Regions from separate parts of the Psychrobacillus sp. FSL K6-4615 genome, predicted to be linked through region 2. Evidence: riboswitches for the same ligand, from Rfam matches in the RefSeq annotation. Region 2 holds a riboswitch; the other holds the start of a gene.

Region 1 (7,659 bases), 2.9 Mb from region 2:
ATAAATTCCGTTAAATAGTTCCGCTGCTGTATCGATTAATTCCTTCGATATTTGAATACCTTCTGCAGTAGCTCGCTCTCTATCCTCTCCACATAAACGCATACGCTCTAGCACCTCTTCAGACAATTTTATGCCTGGGACTTCATTGTGAAGGAATTCAGAATTTCGACTATTGGTTAGTGGCATAATTCCGATGAAAATAGGGGTTGATAAATGCTTGGTCGCTTCGTAAATCTCATGGATTTTTTCTTTCGAATAGACAGGCTGTGTGATGAAATAATCCGCCCCACACTCAATTTTCTTCTCTAGTCGCTTCACTGCACGGTCCAGCACACGAACATTCGGATTAAAAGCAGCTGCTACAGAGAAGTTAGCCTTTTTCCGTAGCGACTTTCCTGAGAAAGAAATACCTTCGTTTAATTGTTTGATCAGTTGAATCAGTTCTAAGCTTGATACATCATAAACACTTGTCGCCCCAGGAAAATCCCCAATTTTAGTCGGGTCTCCAGTAACTGCAAGAATGTCATGGATTCCAAGCGCATCCAATCCCATCAAATGAGATTGAAGACCAATTAAATTACGATCACGGCACGTAATATGAGCAAGTGGTCTAATATTTTTTTGGTGTTTTAACATCGAACCCATCGCCATATTACTAACTCGTGGAGAAGCCAATGAATTATCCGCCATTGTCACCGCGTCAATTCCAGTTGCATATAGCTTTTCTGCACCTTCCATGAATGTAGTCGTATCGAGATGACGGGGAGTGTCTAATTCAACAATTATGGTCCGTTCTGTTTTCGCTTTTTCATGTAGAGCTTGGGTATTAGTTGGCTTAGCATCTTGAATAATAATAGGCTTTCTTGTCTCTACTACTTTATTGGTAATAGGGGTTAAATGCCCAATATGTCTTTTCACTGCTTCAATATGCTTTGGAGTCGTTCCACAGCAACCACCTATTAAGCACACTCCTGCATCTCTCAAATATAATGCAGCTTTACCAAAGTACTCAGCATCGGATTCGTAAACTATGCGTCCTTCATCTATATCCAGTAAGCTCGCATTTGGATAAGCAGATAAGAATGCCTTTTCTGGCAGCTTTACTCCTTCAAATGCTTGAATTGTATGATGTGGACCTAGTCGACAGTTGACTCCCACAATGTTGGCTCCAATTGTTTCAAGCTCATGCAGCGCATCATTTAGAGGTAAGCCATTTTGCAAAATACCCGGATCATGCATAGACACTTGAGCTATTATCGGAATATCGGTAAGTGTACGAAGATAAGTCACAGTAGTCTTTAGCTCTTCGAAATCATAATAGGTTTCAAGTAATAGACCATCTGGATCTCCCGCCAACAATTGGATTGCTTGTTGGTCGAGTGAATGAATAATTTCTTGGAGTGTAGCATCACTTTTTCGAATTCCTCGAATCCCCCCAATAGTCCCGAGGACGAATTGGTTTCCAGATGCGGCAGCTCTTTTCGCAATTTGAATGGCAGCTTCATTTATTTCTTTCACTTGATTTTCTAGTCCATAGCGAGCAAGCTTAATAGCATTTGCTCCGTATGTATTCGTTTGAATAATATCTGCTCCGGCCGCAATATAATCCTGATGGATTTTCTCTATAATTTCCGGTTTTTGAATATTTAACTCTTCATTACAATAGTCAATTCCATAAGAGTACAGTAGTGTCCCCATTGCCCCGTCTGCTGTCAGTATTGACGTCTGTAACTTCTCCAATAAACTCATAGTGCATTCATCCTCCCATATAAAAAAGCCTTCTATGAAAAGAAGGCTTTACTAGTATGCAAGATACCACCTTCTCATCTTTCAAACTTTTGCAAAGTCTGCTGGATTTAGCACCTGACCAAATGAATGGCTGGTTGCTGAAGCGTCGTAGGGCCAGTCCCTCGGCTTCTCTTGATAAGAATTTCACTATTCAGTTTTCTAATTAGACATATCGTACCTTTATTCAACTAAAGCGTCAAGTTATATTTTGAACTTTCTATATTTTCGGAAGAACTGGGTTGAGCTGAGTTATTCCTGTGATTTCACACTATATTCGGGTGATTTTTGAGTATATTCTGGTGATTATCGTCTACATTCAGGTGATTCTAACAAACTTTCGGGTGTTTCCTTTTACCAAGTCCATTTATACTTTCTATCCCTAGAGGTTCCTGTGTGGGTTAGATTCATTGATTGTAGTAGTCTGTGGGCAATCTCGCTTGATTCTAAATGGAGAAAGGTTCTACATTGTTTGTTCGTTATCGTATCGCTAATTAGCATAAACCAATCCCTTATTGCTTTTTCATGAGCAATCTTATCGAAATGACCACAGATAGGACAAGTCCAACCATTTTTCCTTTTTACCATTCCATGAAAATTACACTTTTCACATCGTACCCCGCTTATCAGGTCTTCAGGTTTAATACCCCAGCGTGCACACATTGGAAAAGGAATGTAGGTTTGTTGGTCGACTACTATTTTTTCACTAAACTTTTGCATCTGGGTTGAATTATAATACATAGTTTCACGAGGTAGATTGCGTAAATAGACTGGGATCGTTTGCGGAAGAATAGCAATATGTTTTTTCGGAGGTTCAATTACTCTCACTTTCGGGTTGCTCAGAACAATTACTCCGTGGATTGGGATAGGCAATACATGTTCACCTAGCCACTCTTGAAGTAAATAAATATTTCGCGACAATTGAATTTCTGGGCTTTCAAAAACATCAATTTTCCCCTCATTTGTTTCACGCTCTAATAATGCAGGATTTTGTTTAAAAAATAATTTACCACTAATATTTTTACTTTCAAGAATAACTAAAAAATAAGGTGTCAGAAAGATAGCATCCATTTGAAATTTACCGTTTGAATTCAAACCTACACTTTCAACGAGAAAGTATTCAAATGGAAATGTATATTTTGCAAACACGTCCCTTATTCTTCTTTCTCCTTGCAAACCAGCTTTTGCCGCCCTTGCTTTTGCAATAATTATTTCCTTTTGCGGATGTGTATCATTTAATCGTTCCCCTAACATTTGTAGGCCCACTAAATTGTATTCTCTTGTATCTATTCTTGTAAGCAACCAACCACCCCCACCCGCATCGTAGCACAATAAAAGAAATTGTAAATTCCATTAAATACGCAACTATTCTGTTTTCCGCATAAAAAAAAGACCAAAAGTGAATTTTGGTCCCGTAATTTACTGTACTATTGAATTTATGATTTTTTCTGCAGTTTCTCTGCCATTCTTAATACAAGCCGCAATCCCAACTCCGTAATAAGAACAGCCAGCTAACAAGACATTTGGCATGTCATTTGCCATTTTAGCTGTTAATGATTGAATCGCATCTCCATGCGCTAAATGATAGTTCGGCATTTGCTCGTTCCATTTTGTTACTTCTATGACTTCAGGTTTGCCTGTTAATTTCAAGCTCATTTCAATATCTTGAAGCGCCACTTCCACTAGCTCGTCTTCACTCATGTTCTTCATACTCTCAAAAGCCGGGTTCGAACTCTTATAAAACATACGAACTAATAACTGATTATTTTTTGATGTGTGCGTCCATTTCCGACTTGTCCACGTACATGCATTACATCTCACATCACTATTTTCCGAAACGATAAAACCAGTTCCCTCCGCTGGGAGCTGCTCGTCTGGAATATCAAAACCAAGATATACACTAATAAGGGAGGAATTTTTCAATTTGTTAAAGTCCGTATCCAACTCTTCATCCTGAAGAATTACTTGCGCCACGTTATGAGGAGTTGCTAGCACTACACTGTCCGCTTCAATCGTTTCTCCGTTAGTCAATAAAATCGAATAATAATCATCTTTCTTCTCTACTTTCTTCGTTGCCACACCTTTAATAATTGTTGATTGGCTTAGCACTTCCTCTAAGCGATCGATAAGTGTAGAAAGTCCGTTTTGAAAGGAAATAAACTTCTTATTTGCTGAGGCCTGGAATTGCGCTTTGTTTTCTTCTAACCCTTTCATTATACTGCCGTATTTGTTTTTATAATCGATTAAGTATGGCAATGTTGAAGCGATAGAAAGCTTATTTAGATCCCCCGAGTATACGCCAGATAACACAGGAACAACTTGTTTTTCCACTAATTCTTTCCCTAAGAAATATTCTAAAAATGATCCGACAGAACTTTCTTTTGTGAAAGTTTCATTTGGTATTTCTAAATCCTTTAACGCTTCTTTTTTCCCTAATTCGGATACTAGCGTACTGCTATTTAACGACTCGATACTTGCAGGGATACCGAAAACACTATCTGCAGGAATCGCATGGAGCTCATTATTTGTGTAAATATATGAAATGCCTGTTGAGTTGTACACTTTTTCATCTTCTAGTTGAAGCTCTTCAATTAGCTGAATGATGGATTCATTTCTTGCAACGATTGAATCTGCCCCAACCTCCATGATAAAGTCATTCTCCAGTACGGTATGGATTTTACCACCTAAATACTCATTTGCTTCAACTAACACTAACTCTATATCTAATGACTTTTCTTTTTTGAGTTTCTGCAAATAATGCATCGTTGAAAGGCCTGTAATGCCTCCGCCTATAACTACTATTCTTTTCAACATAACCACTCCTTATTTCACTTCATATAACTAGTATAAGCGTTTTTAAAATTATCGGATATGATTTACCTCACTACGAGAAGGTAAATTATGAACAAATAGAGAAAAACTAATTCTAAAGAAACAATCTCCATTAGTAAAAGCCTTGTATAATAACAAGGCTTTCAGACTGTAGACAAATTCAATTCTAGGTGTATAGAGTTGAATATTAAACTCGGCAAGGCCCACCACTTCACTTTCCGTGGGCTTGGCTTCAGCCTCCTCGTCACTACGTTCCTGCGGGGTCTTCAGCTCAAGCTTTTACCACTGGAGTCTTCGTGGTGGACCTTGCCTTATAAACAGTTCCAATAGAGAATTCAATATCTTACTTTTAATAGGATGAATAAACATCCTTAGGAACATTTATTACTATTCATAACCGTTTATAAAAATACCTTTGTCGTCAAACTAAAAGCCTTGTATAATAACAAGGCTTTTTTATCGACTGAATTCACTATTATGCTAATTTACCCTTATCATTTGATGAATCATTGCTTTTCAGACTGTCTAACAAAACATAGCCAAATATAACTCCTGCTATATACGTGAATGTAAAATCACCTAATAGCATTACTTCATTGAAAAATAACAAATTCTTTCCATAAACAATAGCCAGAAGCCGAATCATAGCGATATAAATAGATGGGATTCCAATTACAAGGACCTTTACCCAATCAATCGACCATCTCTTTTTATCTTTAATTTCTATGATCAATTTAGGTAATCGTAACAACATTCCCATAAAAATAGAGAAAATACTTGTAAATATTATAAAAGGTTTAATATCAAATACTATCGCTGACCTTTCTCTTAATCGCATTTGATAATCCATGCCCATATAAAAAACACCTCCAACTATTACCGTTGAAAGGAAAATAAATAAAAATCTTTTCATTCAAGCTCCTCCTTAATAGAACCAAAAGAAAAAATGGATAGACTAGCATTTCTAAGTGCTATATCTACCCTTGGTATTATACTTTTCTTAACACAGCTCGTATGGGACTTCCATCTGCCCCTTCAATTTTCAAGGGCAGAGCGATTAAATCATAATCACCTGGTTCTACATTTTCGAGCAAAAGATTTTCAATTATAAATACATCGTTGTTAAACAGCGAATGGTGAGCTAATAGTTCCTTACTTTCGATACCGTCCACGGACGGTTGGTCGGTGCCAATGAGATAGATACCCTTTTCCTTTAAAAAAGGTCCAATATTTTCCTTCAACGTGTTAATCCTGTCTGGAAATTTTTCAGGAGATGCAGTATTCGTTGTTTTTAAAAGCAAACGTTCTACACCTGTTAGATCAAACCCTTCTAACTCCTCCCTACCAATTTCCGTAGCCCCAACGACACTCACCACTTTGGCACGACCAATATACATATTAACGTCTAGCATATCTAACGTTTTCCCTTCACTTACATAGTGAAATGGGGCATCTGCATGTGTTCCAGTATGCAAACTTGCTGTAATCGTCCCAACATTTGCAGCACCACCATCATCCTTTGTAGCGGTTAGTTCATATTCAAAGAGTGTATCTCCTGGCCATGTAGCTATTCTAGTAGAGATAGTTTGTGTAATATCGATCCATTCCTTATTCATATCCGTGACCCCCTATAAATTAGTGCGTAAATCCCAAAGTTCCGGGAAAAAACGATGATCTAACACATGTCGTAAATAATTCACACCGGAAGATCCCCCAGTGCCTTTCTTAAATCCTATTATTCTTTCAACCGTTTTCATATGACGAAAGCGCCACTGTTGAAGCCAGTCTTCCACGTCTATTAGCTTTTCTGCTAGTTGATATAAATTCCAGTGTTGATCGACGTTTTGATAAACTTCCTTCCATGCATTGGCTACTGATTCATCTCCCACATACGAAATGGAATAATCTCGATTCAATAATGAAGGAGCTATCGGAAACCCCGCTCTAGCTAATGCTTGAATCGAAACATCATAAATACTCGGTGCAAGAAAAGCAGTTTCTAATTCTCTATGCAATTCTTCATCCTGCTCGTAAATCTTTAATATATGTTTGGACTTATGGCCAAGAGCAAATTCGATTTGTCGGTATTGAAAAGATTGAAATCCAGAAGCCTTGCCTAACTTATCTCGAAATTCTAGATACTCTGCCGGTGTTAATGTAGAAAGAACATCCCAAGCTTGAATAATTTGTGTTTGAATTTTCGTCACTCTTGCTAGCATTTTAAAGGCAGATTGCATCTTATCAGCCTGAATAGCATGAATGGCACTAGTCAATTCATGTAGGATAAGCTTCATCCAAAGTTCACTAACTTGATGGATAATGATGAACAGCATTTCATCATGATGTCCAGATAATCTGTTCTGACTAGACAATAAATTATCCAGTTGCAAATATTCTCCATACGTCATATCATTGCTAAAATCTGTATGAATGCCACTTTCCTTCTTTTCATCTTGCATATCATCCCTCCTTATTAAGCAACGACATCACGTTTGTTTTCATATTTTCTATACAGCTCTTCCTCCATAATCCTTTTTAACATCTGCACAGTATTCCAAACGTCTTCAAACGAGTTATACAATGCAACTGGTGCCAGGCGAATACCATTAGGTGAACGAAAATCGGGAATGACTTGATGCTCTTTTAACGCTTTACATATACGTGCCGCCTCTTCATGCACTAAAAAGATATGACCCCCACGCTTTTCTGATTCACGCGGATTAGAAACGACAAAATTATACTCACCCAACTCCAAATCAATTAACATCATCAGATAATCGGTAAGCCTTAATGATTTTTCACGAATCGCTTCCATTCCAACCTCTTGGAACATCTCTAGCGAACCTAATAATGGTGCACTACTTAGTATATGAGGAGTCCCGATCTGATACGCACCAGCATCAACTGCTGGTACCATTTGGGTAGACATATCAAATTGCTTCTCTTTATCTGACCCAAACCACCCTGCTAATCCAGGCTTTCTTCCGAAATGCTTACGGTTCACATATAAGCCACCTGTTGCGCCAGGTCCACCATTCAGAT
Region 2 (7,659 bases):
TCCCTTGGATTCTTTTCACTGAGTTAACTTGTAATAGATTTTTTAATGTCTTAATAACTGGAACTCCGCCGGCTGTTGTTGCTTCATAGCCTATAAATACTCCACGAGACTTTGCACGCTCATGTAATGGAATACTATATTTGGAGAACATTACTTTATTTGCTGTTATTACATGACATCCTTTATCAATCGCTCTACATAAGTAGTTATATGCCGGTTCCTCATTTACAATTGCCTCGAATACCACTTGGAGTCCAGGTATATTAATAATATCCTCAAAGTTATCAGTTACTAACACACCAGGTGTAGCCATTCTTTCTTTTCCAACATTGTTTACGAGGATCGCACTAATTTCTAGTTCTAATCCTAAAGACTTTTTCAGATCTTCTCTTTTTTCATTTACAATGTTGTAAATCCCTTGCCCGACTGTTCCGAAACCTAGGATTGCTGCTTTTATCGTCGCCATGCTATCTCCTCCAACTGAATTTGCACAATTGAGTTCCAATTTGCTTCAATTTGTAAAATCTAATCGCATTCATATACGAAGAACTATTTTACATATTGTAGCCCATTTTTACTCAATTATCAATAAAATTCTATCTAGAGAGGACATTTGTTTTTCCCACAAGTACTTTATCAAGGGCAGACTGTAAATCCTCAACCGCCTCTAGTCCAACAGACAAGCGAATTAAGTCTTCTGTAACGCCCGATTTCACCAAGTCTTCAGGAGTTAACTGCTGATGTGTTGTAGATGCAGGGTGGATTATTAGCGATTTAGCATCCCCGACATTAGCTACATGCGACCAAATCTCAATATTATCGATAATATTACGACCTGCCTCTTTACCACCTTTCACTCCAAAAGTTAGGATGGAACCAAAACCATTCTGTAAGTACTTTTTAGCAAGCTCATGGGAGGGATGACTTTCTAAACCTAAGTAGTTAACCCAAGTTACTTCTTCGTTACTTTCTAAGTACTCCGCAATTTTTTGAGCATTTTCATTATGCTTTGGTACGCGTAAATGAAGTGTTTCTAGTCCTTGTAAAAAGGAAAAAGCTGCTTCAGGACTTAAAGTTGGACCAAAATCACGAAGCAATTGAACGCGTAATTTCACTGCAAATGCCACGTTTGGAACGTCAATTCCATATCTTAGACCATGATAGGTCACATCCGGTTGTGTGAATCCTGGAAATTTCTCGGAGTCCCAATTGAAGTTTCCTCCATCTACTACAACTCCACCAATCGTAGTACCATGACCACCAATCCACTTAGTCGCTGAATGAATTACGACATGAGCACCGTACTTAATAGGGTTCGATCCATATGGAGTAGCAAATGTGCTATCTACAAGTAAAGGCACTCCTACTTCGTTAGCAATGGCTGCTACGTTTTCTATATCTAATACATTTAAGCTTGGGTTTCCTATAATTTCTCCAAAAAATGCTTTCGTTTTATCTGTCACAGCAGCTCGGAAATTTTCTGGATCCGTAGAATCTACAAATTTCACCGTTATACCATATCGCGGCAATGTATGAGCAAATAGATTAAACGTACCACCGTATAAATTCTCAGCAGCAATAATTTCGTCTCCTGCTCCTGCAATGTTTAATATAGAAAATGCGATAGCTGCCATTCCTGAAGAAAATGCAACTGCTGCCGTTCCCCCTTCTAATAATGCAATTCGTTGTTCAAATACATCCACAGTTGGATTCGTAATACGTGAATAGATATTACCTGTTTCTGCAAGAGCAAATAGGTTTTGTGCATGTTCTGTATCTCTAAATACAAAGGATGTTGTCTTATGAATGGGTACTGCTCGTGACCCAGTCACTGGATCTGGTTGTTGGCCACCGTGTAAAAGTAGTGTTTCTTTTTGTAGATTGGTCATTTGAATTCCTCCTAAAATGTAGTTAGATGGACGCTTATGGAGGCGAGGGAGGATTAGAACAAACAAAAAACCCTCTTCAATTAAGAAGAGGGTGCAAATTCGCATGTTCCTCCTCTTATCTTCCAAATTCAATTTAGAATTTGTAGGATTTAGCACCTTTCCAAGTTGAGAACTTGTTGGTTGCCGGGCATCGTAGGGCCTATTCCCTCCGCCACTCTTGATAAGAGTATTAGATTTAGTTTTCCATCTTGTTACACAGTATAGATTTCTACCAATCTATTTGTCAATACTTTTTTGAATAATTAAAAAACATATACTTTAAAATTCTGAAACTTCTCATCTTTTCATTCGTTTAATATATTGAAGTTAATGGGGGTGAAAAAAATGCTCATTCCGATGATTTGTATCCTTGTGATCAGTTATCTTGTTGGGTCCATTCATGGTTCTAAAATAGCTCAGTATCTGAGTGGGGTAAATATTAAAAAAGAGGGTTTAAAAAATTCTGGCGCCTCAAATGCAGCTGTTGTTCTTGGTGCAAAATATGGCATTTTAGTTGCCATAATTGATATTTTAAAGGGAGTTATAGTCGTAATTGGGACGGGTTTTTGGGTTTCACAGTACGCACATTTTTCGATAGTGGAACAGGACATCCTGCTATATAGTGCAGGTGCTGCTGTAATACTTGGACATAACTTCCCTCTTTACACTAAATTTAAAGGTGGTAAAGGTACTGCATCCCTTATTGGTGTACTACTTGCTCTTAGCTGGCCGCTTGGTTTAATCGGACTTATATTATTAATCGGAACTACATTATTAACGGACTATTTATTAATTGGTGTGTTTGTTTTTTACTTTGTTTTTATCGGTGCATCCATTTGGTTTGCAGAAGGAGTAGGGCCAATGGCTATTGCCGGATTTCTATTTTTGATGGCTGTTGTACTACATCTCGAGAATTTCCGTCGTTTAATGCGAAAGGAAGAGATGAGAATCTCCACTTTCTTAAGTAAGAAGAAACCATCTGTATGAAATGAGTGAATATCATGAAGAAGAAAATGAGGTGGATCGTGCTTATCCCATTAGTAGTGATTGTTTCTAGTGGAATTGGGATATGGGTTCTCACGAGTAATTGGCTTGAGAGTGGTCAAAATCCTAAAGCAGATGGCACCAATCAATATGCTATTGTGCTTGGTGCCAAAGTGAAAAAAGGGAATATCCCTTCTTTTGCTTTACAATATCGATTGGACGCTGCTCTTGCGTATGCCCAAAAATATACCCATGTAAAATTAGTACTTTCAGGTGGACGAGGTCCCGATGAAGATATCGAAGAGGCCGTGGTGATGAGAGATTTTCTATTGGAAAATGGCATAGCCGAAGATCGACTCATCTTAGAAGACAAAGCCACCTCAACATATGAAAATCTACTGTTTTCACAAGAATTACTACCCAGTAATATCGACTCCGTTACCCTTATAACAAGCGACTACCATTTACAACGATCCAAAGTACTAGCAAGTAAAATAGGATGGAAATCAGATGTCGTGGCTGCTAAAACTCCCAAAGTGGTTGAATTCAAGGTTCGTACGCGAGAACGTGTCGCGTTGTTAAAGGCATATATTTTGGGGAATTGATTGTTACAAATAGAAGGGTATTAAGTAATTATCGTGTTATCTTCTTGATACCCATCTTTTTACTATTCCATAAAATTCATATTAGCTATGATACCCTTCTTCACCGTAAGGTTGTAGTTTTTCTAACCATTTCTCCAATAACCTTTCTAATTCTTTTTTGCCTACCCTACTTTCAGTTTCCTCTTTTTTAATAATCTCCATATGCTCTATGTCAAAATTATCTTTGCCGAACTGAGTCCAGTCCTTTTGCAGATTTTTATTTGAATGGAGTCCGTTTTCTAATGTAAATTTAACCCCATTCAACGTTTTAAAATTAGGTGTAGAAGCTACATACTTTTTACCGTTTCGTTTGTTTGTGATGACGTAAATTCCGCCCTCGATTTTAATTTCTTTATATTCTTGTTTTAATTCTTTTTTGCGATCCATTTATATTCCATCCTTCTATTTAGTTTTTCACCCAATACGCACTACCATCGTCTTGTCTGTCCAAAAATCCATACTCTATTAAGTAACGTCTTAATGTTACGAAATCCTCATAAACATTCTTTAGTACATGATTTATTTCTTTCTCTGTGTAAGTTTTTCCTTTTTCAAATCTTTGGATCAGAACTCTTAAGGTTGCTAGTTTTTGCTTTTCTTTCCTCGGAAATTTCATAAGAGGTCCATCTATTCCGTCTGGGAAGAATTTACTTTCGATATCTTTTTGTTCTTCTTGCGTGATGTTATACCGATCGTCCACCATCGTTGCAGTCTTATGAAGCGGTAAAAATGTCGGTGCATGATTGTCTTTTGCCTTTAACAATTCCATCATCGCTAAAAACACTTTTGCTTGTCGCTCCTTTTCCTTTAATACGAAACGATGATTTCGAATCGTAGAAGAGCTTCCAATTCCTAACTCTGTTTGTATTTCTGCATCACTTCTACCCTCATAAAAGAGGCGTAATAGGCTATTTTGATGTTCGGTTAAGCCAGTAAATTTTTTGTTAAGCCCTATTAGATATTGAAAAACAGAGTCATGCTCCATTTCAATATGATGCTTCATGAATTTTTCTGCTTCATATAACATATTATTCTTTGGATAAATGAATCCCTTTTCAACTTTAAAACCGCACATAATACATATATACATTTCGTCTTCTTCAGCATACCCTGACTTTAACTGTTCTGAAGAGGCACTCCAAAGTAATTCTGACACTTCCATATACAAACACAACCAATCTTTGTTTATTAATTTACAAACATTATATAATAACGTTTGTAAATCATCAATATGTAAAAATGCGGTTGCAATTTATCTGAAAATAATAAACAATATGAATAAGGAGTTTCGTAAAGCGAAACGATAGAGAGGGGAATTCCATTGGTTACATTTAACGATTATGAATATAAACGTCCAAATTTAGAACAAGACAAATCTACATTTAGAGAGTTATTAACAAAATTTAAAGAAGCTTCTTCTGTAGCAGAACAGAATGAAGCAATTGAGAATATCAATGCATTTCGCAATGATTATTCTACACAAGCAAACTTAGTTTATATTCGTGCATCTATCGATACTAATGATGAGTTCTATCAAAAAGAGCGTGATTATTTTGATGAAACGAATCCTGAAATTGAAGAGATGATTACTGAATACTACAAAGCGTTGGTCGAATCACCTTTTCGAGATGAACTGGAGGATAAATGGGGCAATCAACTATTCGATTTGGCAGATTATCAGATTAAGGCATTCTCACCGGAAATTATCTCTCTTATGCAAAAAGAAAATAAACTTGCATCCGACTACTCGAAGCTAGTTGCTTCCGCACAAGTAGAATTTAACGGGGAAACATTAACACTTGCACAGTTGGGACCATATGCTGAATCTACCGATCGTGATACTCGTAAAAAAGCAAAAGAGACTAGTAGTGGATTTTTCCATAAAAATGAAGCGAAATTTGATGACCTTTATGATCAACTAGTAAAAGTACGCCATGAAATAGCAACAACTCTCGGGTACAATAACTTTGTAGAGCTCGGCTATATTCGTATGAACCGTATCGACTACAATGCAGAGATGGTAAAAAAATTCCGTGATCAGGTCCGTGATTTTATCGTTCCTGTTGCAACTAGACTTTATGAGCGACAAGCAAAACGCATAGGCGTAGACAGTCTGAAGTATTATGATGAGCCTTTTAACTTCTTAAGTGGGAACGCAACACCACAAGGTTCTCCGGAGTGGATAGTGGAAAATGGGAAGAAAATGTATGAGGAGCTTTCTCCTGAAACTGCTGAATTCTTCCAGTTTATGATTGATCGTGATTTGATGGATTTAGTTGCAAAAAAAGGGAAAGAAGCTGGAGGTTATTGTACATTCATCGATAACTATGAATCTCCATATATTTTCTCTAATTTCAATGGAACATCAGGAGATATTGATGTATTAACGCATGAAGCAGGTCATGCTTTCCAAGTATATACAAGTCGTAACATAGGTATCCCGGAGTATGTTTGGCCGACTTTTGAGTCCTGTGAGATCCATTCGATGAGTATGGAATTCTTTACATGGCCTTGGATGGAATTATTCTTTAAAGAGCAAACCGACAAATATAAGTTTTCTCACTTAAGCAGTGGACTTCTGTTTTTACCTTACGGAGTTGCAGTGGATGAATTCCAGCATGCGGTATATGAAAATCCGGAGATGTCTCCCGCTGAGCGTAAGGCTGCTTGGAAGAAGATCGAGGAAATTTATTTACCTCATCTTGATTATGATGGAAATAGTTATTACGAAGCTGGTGGATTCTGGCAACGTCAAGCACATATTTATGCTAGTCCATTCTATTATATCGACTATACACTAGCTCAAATCTGTGCATTCCAATTTTGGAAACGCTCAAGAGAAGATCATGAAGCTGCTTGGAAGGATTATTTACATCTTTGCCAGCTTGGAGGATCGAAATCATTTACTAAATTAGTAGCAGAAGCGAATTTAATCTCTCCATTTGAGGATGGTTGTGTAGAATCAGTCATTGGTTCAATTGAGGAGTATTTAAATAGTGTGGATGACTCTGCATTATAGGTATTGAAAGGAGTTGGAGAATATGAATCCAGCTGGTTTTTGGATAAGATTTGGTGCTAGTTTATTCGATGGCATTATCATGGGGGCGCCGCTAGCCATTATTAGTTATCTTATATTTGGGGAAAGTGATACATGGTTTACTACTATTGGGTCGTATATATATTTCATATTGCTACCTGTCGTTTGGACTGGATACACTGTAGGTAAGAGAATTCTTGGGATTCGTATTGTGAACTTAGATGAGACTGATGTTAGTTTTTGGACAATGATTAAACGACAATTAATCGCTGGTCTTATTTACGCGTTAACATTTGGCATTGCTGGTATTGTTAGTGCCTTTATGGTTGGGATTCGTGAAGATAAACGAGCAATTCATGATTTTATAGCAGGAACTTACGTAACTTTCTATCCACCTTGGAAAGAATAGTATTTAGAACAAGCATTCATTAGGATGCTTGTTCTTCTTTGATTTCCTTAAATTTCTATAGCTTTCTTACTCAATGAGTTTCTGATATATAAGCAGAAACTCATTTTTTTATCTCTTACATTACTTTTAGTAATCAAATATATTGCGTTTAGTTAATAACTATATTATAGTAAGTTACGTTAAGTAACTTAAATGGAGGATTTTTTTATTATGAAGAAGCAACAACTTGCAACACTTATTTTACGTGTCATGTTTGGACTTATGTTCTTAATACATGGCATAGCAAAATTCCAAGGTGGTATTTCAAATACCGTTGGATATTTTGAGTTCCTTGGTTTACCAGGATCTCTAGCATACGCAATTGCGATTATTGAATTAGTCGGTGGAGCATTACTGGTAGTTGGACTTGGAACACGAGTAATTAGCGGGCTATTTGCGGTAATAATGCTAGGAGCAATTTTCTCAGCGAAATTATCATTCGGATTATTAGGCGATGGTGTATCCGCTGGATACGAATTAGAACTAGTCTACTTGGCTATCGGTATTTACTTTGTCTTAGTTAATCCAATTAACTTATCACTTGATGAAAAACTGGCACAAAAAAATAAGTAAAGATTTGGGGTATAAACATGAGCTTTATGAAAAAAATATTCGGAT

The links. A riboswitch is a leader RNA that binds a small molecule or an ion and turns the genes downstream of it on or off. The one in region 2 is predicted to bind S-adenosylmethionine.
Region 1: it holds a riboswitch for S-adenosylmethionine, as region 2 does, so the genes downstream of both, MKX53_RS15190 (bifunctional homocysteine S-methyltransferase/methylenetetrahydrofolate reductase) here and MKX53_RS00935 (O-acetylhomoserine aminocarboxypropyltransferase/cysteine synthase family protein) in region 2, are expected to answer to the same signal.

The regions. Positions count from the first base shown of each region.
Region 1 covers NZ_JBBOYQ010000001.1:3,034,120-3,041,778, forward strand. Annotated here, with positions in the region: gene MKX53_RS15190 (bifunctional homocysteine S-methyltransferase/methylenetetrahydrofolate reductase) at 1-1,749, opposite strand, end outside; SAM riboswitch class I at 1,821-1,930, opposite strand; gene MKX53_RS15195 (nuclease-related domain-containing protein) at 2,140-3,087, opposite strand; gene MKX53_RS15200 (protoporphyrinogen oxidase) at 3,205-4,596, opposite strand; gene MKX53_RS15205 (hypothetical protein) at 5,093-5,530, opposite strand; gene kynB (arylformamidase) at 5,607-6,233, opposite strand; gene kynA (tryptophan 2,3-dioxygenase) at 6,246-7,076, opposite strand; gene kynU (kynureninase) at 7,091-7,659, opposite strand, start outside.
Region 2 covers NZ_JBBOYQ010000001.1:177,176-184,834, reverse strand. Annotated here, with positions in the region: gene MKX53_RS00940 (homoserine dehydrogenase) at 1-466, opposite strand, end outside; gene MKX53_RS00935 (O-acetylhomoserine aminocarboxypropyltransferase/cysteine synthase family protein) at 597-1,889, opposite strand; SAM riboswitch class I at 2,002-2,116, opposite strand; gene MKX53_RS00930 (glycerol-3-phosphate acyltransferase) at 2,274-2,915, shown strand; gene MKX53_RS00925 (YdcF family protein) at 2,930-3,517, shown strand; gene MKX53_RS00920 (GIY-YIG nuclease family protein) at 3,599-3,943, opposite strand; gene MKX53_RS00915 (DUF2087 domain-containing protein) at 3,963-4,718, opposite strand; gene MKX53_RS00910 (M3 family oligoendopeptidase) at 4,878-6,575, shown strand; gene MKX53_RS00905 (RDD family protein) at 6,589-7,002, shown strand; gene MKX53_RS00900 (DoxX family protein) at 7,213-7,614, shown strand; gene MKX53_RS00895 (NADPH-dependent FMN reductase) at 7,632-7,659, shown strand, end outside.